3 regions of the Flavonifractor sp. An52 genome follow, and region 3 is predicted to be linked to each of the others. Evidence: predicted binding sites of a transcription regulator. Region 3 holds the regulator's gene; each other region holds the start of a gene.
What was found. The regulator HrcA, encoded in region 3, represses chaperone genes, less so after heat shock. The targets are predictions, from matches to a motif close to TGTTAGCACTCNNNNNNNNNGAGTGCTAACA.
Positions count from the first base shown of each region.

Region 1 (3,276 bases), on a different contig from region 3:
ATCACGCCGATGACGATGAACATGGTGCCGGGGTTAGCGGTACCGCTGCTCATGATGCTGGTGAACTGGGCCTCCAGGCTGTTGTTCTGCATAAAACCGTAACCGGCGCAGCCGATACCGGCGATGATCAGAATGATACCCAGGATAAACATATGGACACTCCTTTCTCTTTGTACTCTCTTTTTCAGTTCCCATTGAGGCGGGAAAAGATCATCTGGGCGCAGGGTCCAGATGGCAATTATTATACTCAAGTTCCAAAGAAAGTCAATCGAAAGCCGTAATAAAATTCATATATTAACGTAGGATAATAAATATAAGGTATGAAAAACTCTTTGACGGAAGGTGGAAAAAGCATTATACTAAAATTAGGATAGGAGGTGTCCTTATGAAGCATATCGTCATCACCATCGGCCGTGAATATGGCTCCGGCGGACGGCTCATTGCCAAGCAGTTGTCCGAGGAGATGGGCATTACGTTCTACGACAAGCAGCTGATCTCCGATGTGGCCAAAAAGACCGGCTTTTCCGAGCACTTTATCCGCAACGCCGAGCATCAGCGCCCCACCAACAGTTTTCTCTATGACCTCTATACCAGCGTACAGACGCCGTCGGTACCCGACCAGGTGTTTATCGCTCAGGCCAAGGTCATTAAGGAGGCTGCTGCCAGAGAGTCCTGCGTCATTGTAGGCCGCTGTGCCGACTATATTCTCCGGGATCAGCCCCGCTGCCTGAAGGTGTTTGTCAATGCGCCTCTGGATCAGCGAATCCGCCGCGCCCGGGAGGAGTACGGTGTACAGGAGAACAATCTGGAGAGCTATGTGATCCGGCAGGATAAAGCCAGGGCCTCCTATTATAACTATTTTGCCACCGGCCGTTGGGGACAGAGCCGGGAATACGATTTGTGTGTCAACAGCCGCATCGGTATCGACGCCTGTGTGGCTGTGATTCGTGCCGCAGCCCAAGCGATTGCCGACAGCTGATTTTTTGAAAAAGCCGGGACCCGTTGCAGTGCAACGGGTCCCGGCTTTTTTGCGGGGAAAATCGCATAAATTGTGAACAATATTGATTGATTGTGTGAACATTAGCACTCTCCTATTGACAATGCTAATTCTGGTGCTATAATAAGGCTGTGCTTAGGAAAGAGGACCGAAAGGGAATCGGACCAAGGTACTGTTACAAGAAAACAAAGCAGGTAACAAAAGCTCGCCACCGAGAGGTCCCACTCCCCAGCTACGAGCCGCAGAAGACGAATGGAGGTATGACTTATGTTACCTAGCATTTTTGGTGAGAATTTGTTTGATGAGTTTTTCCAGGACCCCTTTGACCGGATGTCGGTTTTTTCCGATCACAACCCGCTCTATGGTAAGCACGGCAAGAATCTGATGAAGACCGATGTGCGGGAGACTGAGAATACCTATGAGCTGGATGTGGATCTGCCCGGCTTTAAGAAGGATGAGGTCCAGCTGGAACTGAAGGACGGTTGTCTGACGATCAGCGCCGCCAAGGGCTTGGACAAGGATGAGGAGGAAAAGAACGGCCGTTATCTGCGCCGGGAGCGCTATGCGGGCCAGTGCAGCCGCAGCTTCTACGTGGGCGATCATGTGGAAGCCAAGGATGTCTCCGCTAAGTTTGAGGACGGCATTCTGAAAATTACCCTGCCCAAGATGGCTCAGCAGCTGCCTGTGAACCACACCATTGCCATCGAGTAAGCAAGTATTAAAAACGGGCGCGCTGCAATATGCAGCGCGCCCGTTTTTTGACATACGGGATCTTTACCAAGGAGCCCTTGAATCTGTTCTGCCGGCTATGGTATGATGATTTCGCTTGAAAAACCCTTTGGCAACCAGCGGTTGCGGAAGTTCAAGCCAAACTTTATGGCGAAAAACCGGATGGTTTGATAGGCTGAACCTGTCCGGTAAGGCCGGAAGAAAGGATGGCGAGAAAGAATGACCTTGGGAGAGCGGATTCTGAATTACCGCAAGCGAGCAGGCTTATCTCAGGAGAGACTGGCCGAACTGCTGGGAGTGTCCCGACAGGCGGTGAGCAAGTGGGAAGGTGACGCCGCCCAGCCGGAACTGGATAAGATTGTGGCACTGGCCAGGTTGTTTGGGATTACCACGGACCAGCTGCTGCTGGGAGAGAGGCCCAATCCGGGCCCGCCCACAGAGGCGGCGCCTGAGAAGAGAGAACCCAGATGGTATCTGCTGGGGATTTTGCCGCTGGCAGTGGGTGCGTATTTGCTGATCCGGGGAGTGCTGCAGCTTTCCGCGGTGAGTGGCTTGTGGGAGTTTATGAAGTTGCCCGGATTCCTGTCATAGGGGGATAAGAGTATGGATCTTGATCTTTATAATAGTAGTATGGACCATGTGATGTCTATCATGTATGGTCCTATCATTACTCAGATCGTACTGGGCGGAATCCTGGTAGCGGTAGGGGTGTTAATCCTGGTCCTGGGACACCGCCGTTATCGACGGAAATATGGAAAGTAAGAGAAAGTAAAAAAGTTTTTTGAATTTGAAAAAAACACTTGACGGCAGAGTTAAGTTGTGCTATCTTAATACCAGAAATGATAATCATTACTGATTAGCACTTCCGGCTAACCCGAATCAAATAAAATGAATGACAAATTAGGAGGAAAATCACATGAAAAAGTGGGTCTGCTCTGTTTGCGGTTATGTTCACGAAGGGGATTCCGCCCCTGATTTCTGCCCCATCTGTAAGGCTCCCAAGGAGAAGTTCGTGCTCCAGGGCGGCGATAAGACCTGGGCTTCTGAGCACGTGGTAGGCGTGGCCAAGGGCGCTCCCGAGGAGATCATCCAGGGCCTGCGTGAGAACTTCCAGGGCGAGTGCTCTGAGGTTGGTATGTACCTGGCTATGGCCCGTGTGGCTCACCGCGAGGGCTATCCCGAGATCGGCCTGTACTGGGAGAAGGCCGCCTACGAAGAGGCTGAGCACGCCGCTAAGTTTGCTGAGCTGCTGGGCGAGGTCGTGACCGACTCCACCAAGAAGAACCTGGAGATGCGTGTGGACGCCGAGAACGGCGCTACCCAGGGCAAGACTGACCTGGCTAAGCTGGCCAAGCAGCACAACCTGGACGCCATCCACGACACCGTGCACGAGATGGCTCGCGACGAGGCCCGCCACGGTCGCAGTTTTGAGGGTTTGCTTAAGAGATACTTCGGTTAATAAAAACCCTTGAAAAATATACACTTTTGACACCCTAAACATTGACAAAAGGGAACAAAATAAAGGGATTTGACAATAAGTAATAACTTTT
Region 1 is NZ_NFIB01000036.1:21,580-24,855, reverse strand. Features, by position in the region: gene B5G06_RS12155 (DUF3185 family protein) at 1-152, opposite strand, end outside; gene B5G06_RS12150 (AAA family ATPase) at 386-979, shown strand; gene B5G06_RS12145 (Hsp20/alpha crystallin family protein) at 1,265-1,708, shown strand; gene B5G06_RS12140 (helix-turn-helix domain-containing protein) at 1,946-2,317, shown strand; gene B5G06_RS12135 (NADH peroxidase) at 2,643-3,185, shown strand.
Region 1: the regulator HrcA is predicted to act here: its motif matches at 1,079-1,109, upstream of B5G06_RS12145 (Hsp20/alpha crystallin family protein).

Region 2 (3,276 bases), on a different contig from region 3:
ATCGATACCGCCGGCATCCGGGAGACCGAGGATACCGTGGAGCGCATCGGCGTGGAGCGCAGCCGTGCCGCTCTGGAGGAGGCCGCCCTGGCCCTGGTGCTGTGGGACGGCTCCACGGCCCTGGGGGAGGAGGATTGGGACCTGCTGGCCGATGCCAGAGACCACGCGCCGGTGATCCTGGTGCGCACCAAGGCGGACCTGCCCTCCAAGCCCATGCCGGTGCTGGGGGTGGAGGAGATGCCACCGGTGGTGTCGGTGTCCGCCAAGACCGGCCAGGGGCTGGACAAGCTGGGAGAGCTGGTGGAAGGACTTTTCCCCACGGTGGGCGTGGGAGGGGCGGGAGAACTGCTCACCAACGCCCGGCAGGCGGAGGCCGCCCGGCGGGCTCTGGAGGGCGTGGCCCGGGCGGAGGAGAGCCTGGAGGCGGGGGTCACCCCCGACGCCCTCCTTACCGACGTGGAGGAGGCCCTGTCTGCCCTGGGCGAACTCACCGGAGCCAACATCCGGGAGGACATCACCGCCCGCATCTTCGAGCGGTTCTGTGTTGGAAAATAGGGGCGGCCTTTGGCCGCTCCTTTTTTGCGCTTTGTAACCCCTTGTCTCCACATTGGCACCGGCCCTGTAACCCTCTGTACCACGGAACATGGTAGGATGGAGGCAGAAAAGGAGGTTACTGTTATGAAACGCACGGTATTGCCTGCCCTGCTGCTGGCCCTTGCCCTGTGCGGCTGCGCGGCGCAGACACTTGCTGAGACGCAGACCACGCCCCCACCGAAGGAGAGCGCTCCGGCGGCGGAATACGACTTCACCATACTGCCGGTACAGGAGGAGAGCATCCATACTCTCTACAACCAGGAGGGTTATGAGGTGAGGAAGGTCACTCCCTATGAGGGGGACTATCTGGTGGAGTACGGCTATGAAAACGACCCCGACTTCTCCCTGCTGGCCTGGGTGTTCGGCCGGACCGGACGCCGGGTACAGCTGGCCGGCAGGAGCCAGTTTACCGCCTATGAGATCACAGGCCCCGGTGAAGTGCGCTACACCACCACCGGATGGGACGCGGGCACCGCCTGGAAGGGGCTCCCGGAGATCCGTACGGTGTGGGTGGTGGGGGACGAACACGGTTCCATCCATCCCGACCAGGACTGGGGGGCCATCCAGTCCTACCAGGAGACCACCTGGCTGGACCCGACCCAGCCCTTTTCCATGGGAACCTCCAGCGAGGCCACCCACCCGCCCGAGGAGTGGGGGCGGTATGAGCAGCTCTACGACGCCCGCATTGACGCCGACGGCCTGTCCTTCTCCTTCATCCCCAACGGGGACAGCCCGGAGAAGGTGGTCTCCTTCTTCCCGGCGGCCACCACCATCCCAGGCTTTTCCACCGCCTTTGACCCGGAGGGCAGAATCTTCACCATCCGCCTGTACAACACCTGCCTGGAGAGCGGCGGCACGGGGGCCAATGTGGATGAGTGGTTGGGAGACTACCCGGAGGACCTGTACCCCTATTCCTTCCCGGCGGGCTCCTTGGGCCGGGACAGCCATTTCCTGAAGGACGTCACCGTGGCCCAGGACGGGGCGGACACGGTGGTGTCCACCGTCCTCACCGACCGGGCCTGGCGGTTTACGGTGGAGACCTCCAACCTGGGCCGAGACAACATCCCCTCCTTCCGGATCATCTTCCGGGAGTATGACTGGGAGATGGACGGGGAGGGGTGAATTGTAAACATTTCTTGAACCCCCTTGCAATTTTTCATACGAAGGATTATGATAGCGTTAGCACTCTGGATAATTGAGTGCTAACGCTATGTTTTTAAAAACACTTTCATATACAGGAGGCATTCATCGTGGAAAAGAAAGAATTTCAGGCGGAATCCAAGCGACTGCTGGACCTGATGATCAACTCCATCTATACCCACAAGGAGATCTTCCTGCGGGAGATCATCTCCAACGCCAGCGACGCCATGGACAAGCTGGCCTATAAGGCCCTCACCGACGACAAGGTGGGCCTGGACCGGTCGGAGCTGAAGATTACCCTCACCCCCGACCAGATCGCCCGTACCCTGACCATCAGCGACAACGGCATCGGTATGACCAAGGAGGAGCTGGAGCAGAACCTGGGCACCATCGCCCGCAGCGGCTCCCTCCAGTTTAAGCAGGAGATGGCCAAGCAGGAGAAGGCCGAGGGGGACACCACCGACATCATCGGTCAGTTCGGCGTGGGCTTCTATTCCGCCTTCATGGTGGCCGACCACGTCACCGTCACCAGTAAGGCCTACGGCGCCGGCCAGGCCTGGAAGTGGGAGTCTGACGGCGCCGACGGCTACACCATCGAGCCCTGCGAGAAGGACAAGGTGGGCACCGACATCGTGCTCCACATCAAGGCCAACACCGACGAAGACCACTACGACGAGTATCTGGAGCAGTACCGTATCGCCGATCTGGTGAAGAAGTACTCCGACTATATCCACTACCCCATCGTCATGCTCATGCACAAGTCCCGCCAGAAGCCTCGCCCGGAGGACGCCGGCGACGACTACAAGCCCGAGTGGGAGGACTATGATGAGTGGGAGACCCTCAACTCCATGGTGCCCCTGTGGCAGCGGCCCAAGAGCGAGGTCAAGCCCGAGGAATACAACCAGTTCTACAAGGAGAAGTACGGCGACTGGGAGGACCCCCTGAGCGTGATCCACGTCTCCGCCGAGGGTACCGTGGAGTACAAGGCTATGCTCTACATCCCCTCTCACGCCCCCTATGACTTCTACACCCGGGAATATGAGAAGGGCCTGCAGCTCTACTCCTCCGGCGTGCTCATCATGGACAAGTGCGCCGACCTGCTGCCCGAGCACTTCCGCTTCGTCAAGGGCGTGGTGGACTCCCAGGACTTCTCCCTGAACATCAGCCGTGAGATGCTCCAGCACACCCGCCAGCTGAAGGTCATTGCCAACAACCTGGAGAAGAAAATCAAGGCCGAGCTGCTCCGCCTCCAGAAGGAGGACCGGGAGAAGTACGAGACCTTCTGGAAGGCCTTCGGTCCCCAGATCAAGATGGGTGTGGTGGCCGACTACGGCGTCCACAAGGACCTGCTCAGCGACCTGCTGCTGTTCTGGTCCTCCAAGGAGGGCAAGCTGACCACCCTGGCCGAGTACAAGGAGCGGATGCCCGAGGACCAGCAGTACGTCTACTTTGCCTGCGGCGAGGACACCGCCAAGCTGGACAAGCTGCCCCAGGCCGAGCGCATCCGGGACAAGGGCTACGAGATCCTCTACCTCACCGCCG
Region 2 is NZ_NFIB01000044.1:5,559-8,834, forward strand. Features, by position in the region: gene mnmE (tRNA uridine-5-carboxymethylaminomethyl(34) synthesis GTPase MnmE) at 1-555, shown strand, start outside; gene B5G06_RS12935 (hypothetical protein) at 679-1,716, shown strand; gene htpG (molecular chaperone HtpG) at 1,845-3,276, shown strand, end outside.
Region 2: the regulator HrcA is predicted to act here: its motif matches at 1,772-1,802, upstream of htpG (molecular chaperone HtpG).

Region 3 (3,276 bases):
CTTGATGGAAGAGATGGTGCGGTCGGGGTTGGTGATAGCCTGGCGCTTGGCCACCTGGCCCACCATACGCTCGCCGTCCTTGGAGAAGGCCACCACAGAGGGGGTGGTGCGGTTGCCTTCCGCGTTGGCGATAACGACGGCCTCGCCGCCTTCCATAACAGCAACACAAGAGTTGGTCGTACCGAGGTCGATACCGATGATCTTAGACATAATCAATTCCTCCAATATATCGTAAATTGTTTTTTAACATGAATTAGTTGGCCACCTTGACCATGGAGAACCGGATCACCTTTTCTTCGGTGCGGAAACCGGCCTGGAACACCTCTACAATGGTGTTCTCTCCGGCGTTCTCGTCCTCCACGTGCATGACGGCGTTGTGCAGGTTGGGGTCGAAGGTCTCGCCCAAGGCGGGGATCTCCTGAATGCCCAGCTTGGAGAGGACCTCCTTCAGCTGGGTCATGGTCATCTCCACGCCCTTCTTATAGGCCTCGTCAGCGGTGTCCTGCTTGAGGGCCCGCTCCAGGTTATCGTACACCGGCAGGAAGGCGGCGGCGGTCTCCGCCTTGGAATCGGCCCAGGCCGACTCCTTTTCCTTCTGGCTGCGGCGGCGGTAGTTGTCGTACTCGGCGGCCAGCCGAAGGAACTTGTCCTCCTGATCGGTGAGGTTCTGCTTCAGAGCCTCCAGCTCCTCCAGCAGGGGATTGGGGGCTTCCTCCGCAGCCTCGGGGGCGGCGGCCTGTGCGGTCTGCTCCTCAGGGATGACCTCTTCGGGCTGTTTCTCTTTCTTACTCATGGGATGCACTCATCTCCTATTTAAGATCGTCGCTGCCGCCCGGCAGCTCGCCCTGCCCGAACAGCCGGGTCAGTCCCTCGGCCAGATAGGAAAGGCGGGCGGTGATTTTGGCATAATCCATACGGGTGGGTCCCACCACACCGATGACGCCCCGCATTCCGTCGCCGATGTCATAGCTGGCCACCACAACGCTGGTATCCTTCAATGCGTCGGCCACATTTTCCGGGCCGATGAGGATCTTCATGGCGGCGTCCTTGGGAACGGGGAAGCGGGCGGGATCGGCGTCCTCGGAGAGGTAGCTCAGCAGAGGCTGGGCCCGCTCCAAAGAGCGGTACTCAGGCAGCTCCAGCAGATGGGCGATGCCCGAGGTGTGGACGGTGCGCTGCTCCAGGCTCTCCAGCACCTCCATCGCGAAGGAGACAACCAGGGAGATGAGCCCGTAGGCCTCTCCGGCGGCGTGCTGGGCCACCCGCATCAGCTCCGGCGTAATCTCATCCAGAGGCAGGCCGGTAAAGGTGGCGTTGAGCAGGGTGTTGAGCATCTGCAGCTGAGCCTCCGTCAAATCGGAGGGCAGCCGGATCAGCCGGTTGCGCACCACATTGGTGTCGGTCATTACCACGATGATAAAGGCATTGTGCTCCACCATCAGAAGGTCAAACCGGCGGATCGTCACCCGGCTCATGCCGGAGGACAGCGCAAAGGCGGGGTAGTTGGTCAACTGAGACACCACCCGGCCGGCCTGGTCCAGCACCCGGTCCAGCTCCTGCATCTTCATCCGCAGGGCCTGGTTGATGCGCTCGGTCTCCTGAAGGGAGAGCTTGTGCGCCTCCATCAGTTCGTTGACGTAGAACCGATACCCCTTGGGAGAGGGGATGCGTCCGGCGGAGGTATGGGGCTTTTCCAGCAGTCCCAGAGATTCCAGATCCGCCATCTCGTTTCGGATGGTGGCGGAAGAGATCTCCATGCCAATGGAAGAGGCAATGGCCTTGGAACCCACCGGCTCCGCCGACTGGATGTAACTTTCGATGATGGCGCGCAGGATTCGTTTTTTGCGTTCGGTTAAATCCATAGCGGCCACCTCACTTTTGATTTAGCACTCATACTACCTGAGTGCTAAAGATAATGTAGCACCGTCCGGGAAAAAAGTCAATAGGCAGGGTTGTAAATTAAATGTGAACGAAGAAAAGATAGCAGACAGACCTTCAGAATGCAAATCAGAGCGGTTGACGCGGCGGCGGTTCAATGGTATTCTATCCAATAAGGAACAAGACTTGCAGACAGGAGGGGTGTCTCTGTGGACGGAACGGTGCCCGTGGAGATCATTGACTACGAAGAGCGCTATAAACAGGATCTGGAGGACATCTCTCTGCCCTGGCTGCTGGAGTATGACCTGCTGGAGCCGGTAGACCTGGAGATGCTGGCCGATCCGCACCGCTTTATCGCCGGGGGCGGCCGTGTGCTGCTGGCCCGCTGTGGCCGGGAGATCGTGGGCATGGTCATGCTGGAGCTTCAGGGCGACGGTGTGTGCGAGGCACTGAAGTTCGGCGTCAAAGAGGAGTACCGAGAGCGGGGCATCGGCACCGCCCTGATGGAGGCGGTGATCCAGGCCGCCCGGGACGCGGGACAAAAGACCATCGTGATCACCTCCAACCACAAGCTGAAGGCTGCCCTGCGGATCTATGAGAAGCTGGGATTTGAATACGTCACGTATTCTGACAAGTGGTTTCAACTGTCCGATATTAGAATGGAACGGGAATTATAAGAAAAGGACGCGCCGCAGGCGCGTCCTTTTTGATTCAGTCGGCAAATTCATACACCGCTCCGGCGGTGAGGTGGTGAAGCCTGTCGCCCAGTTCCTCCTCCAGCAGGGCGTAGGCGGGATCTCCGGTGCAGTGGCCGGTATAGATGTCCTGTACCTTTAAATCATCCCGCAGGGCGGCGGCGATGGATCGTACCTTCTCCGGGGTAGGGCCCAGGGTGGTAACACCCTCCTTGCCCATCAGGTGGAAGCCGCCCAATACCGCACGGATGGGGGTGCCGGGGAACTGTTCGGAGAGCTGGGTGAGAATCTTCACCACTCCGGCGTGGCAGCAGGAGTTGAGGACCACCAGACCTTCGGAGGTCTCAGCCACCAGGGACTGCTCATGCTTCACCCGGTCGGGGATCAGGTGGAGGCCCTCCGCCAGATCCCGGGGGCCCTCCGCCAGGTCAAAGCGCTTCTCGTGCCGGCAGAACATCCCCATGTTGACACCAATGTACTCCTTCTCCGCCCAGATCTCCGGGTCGGTGATCCGGGGACGGGCGTAGACGGCGGCGGAGGGATTGACGGCAAAAAAGGCGTTGAAGCCGTCGGCGTGGTCATAGTGCCCGTGGGACAGGGCGGCCTTGTCCACTTTGGACAGATCCACCCCCAGCTTGGCGGCGTTGTACACCACTGCGCCGCACTCCCCGGCGTCCAGCAGATAGCGGCCGCCCCGGTATTC
Region 3 is NZ_NFIB01000022.1:44,715-47,990, forward strand. Features, by position in the region: gene dnaK (molecular chaperone DnaK) at 1-210, opposite strand, end outside; gene grpE (nucleotide exchange factor GrpE) at 254-793, opposite strand; gene hrcA (heat-inducible transcriptional repressor HrcA) at 810-1,862, opposite strand; gene B5G06_RS09600 (GNAT family N-acetyltransferase) at 2,088-2,555, shown strand; gene B5G06_RS09605 (MBL fold metallo-hydrolase) at 2,590-3,276, opposite strand, start outside.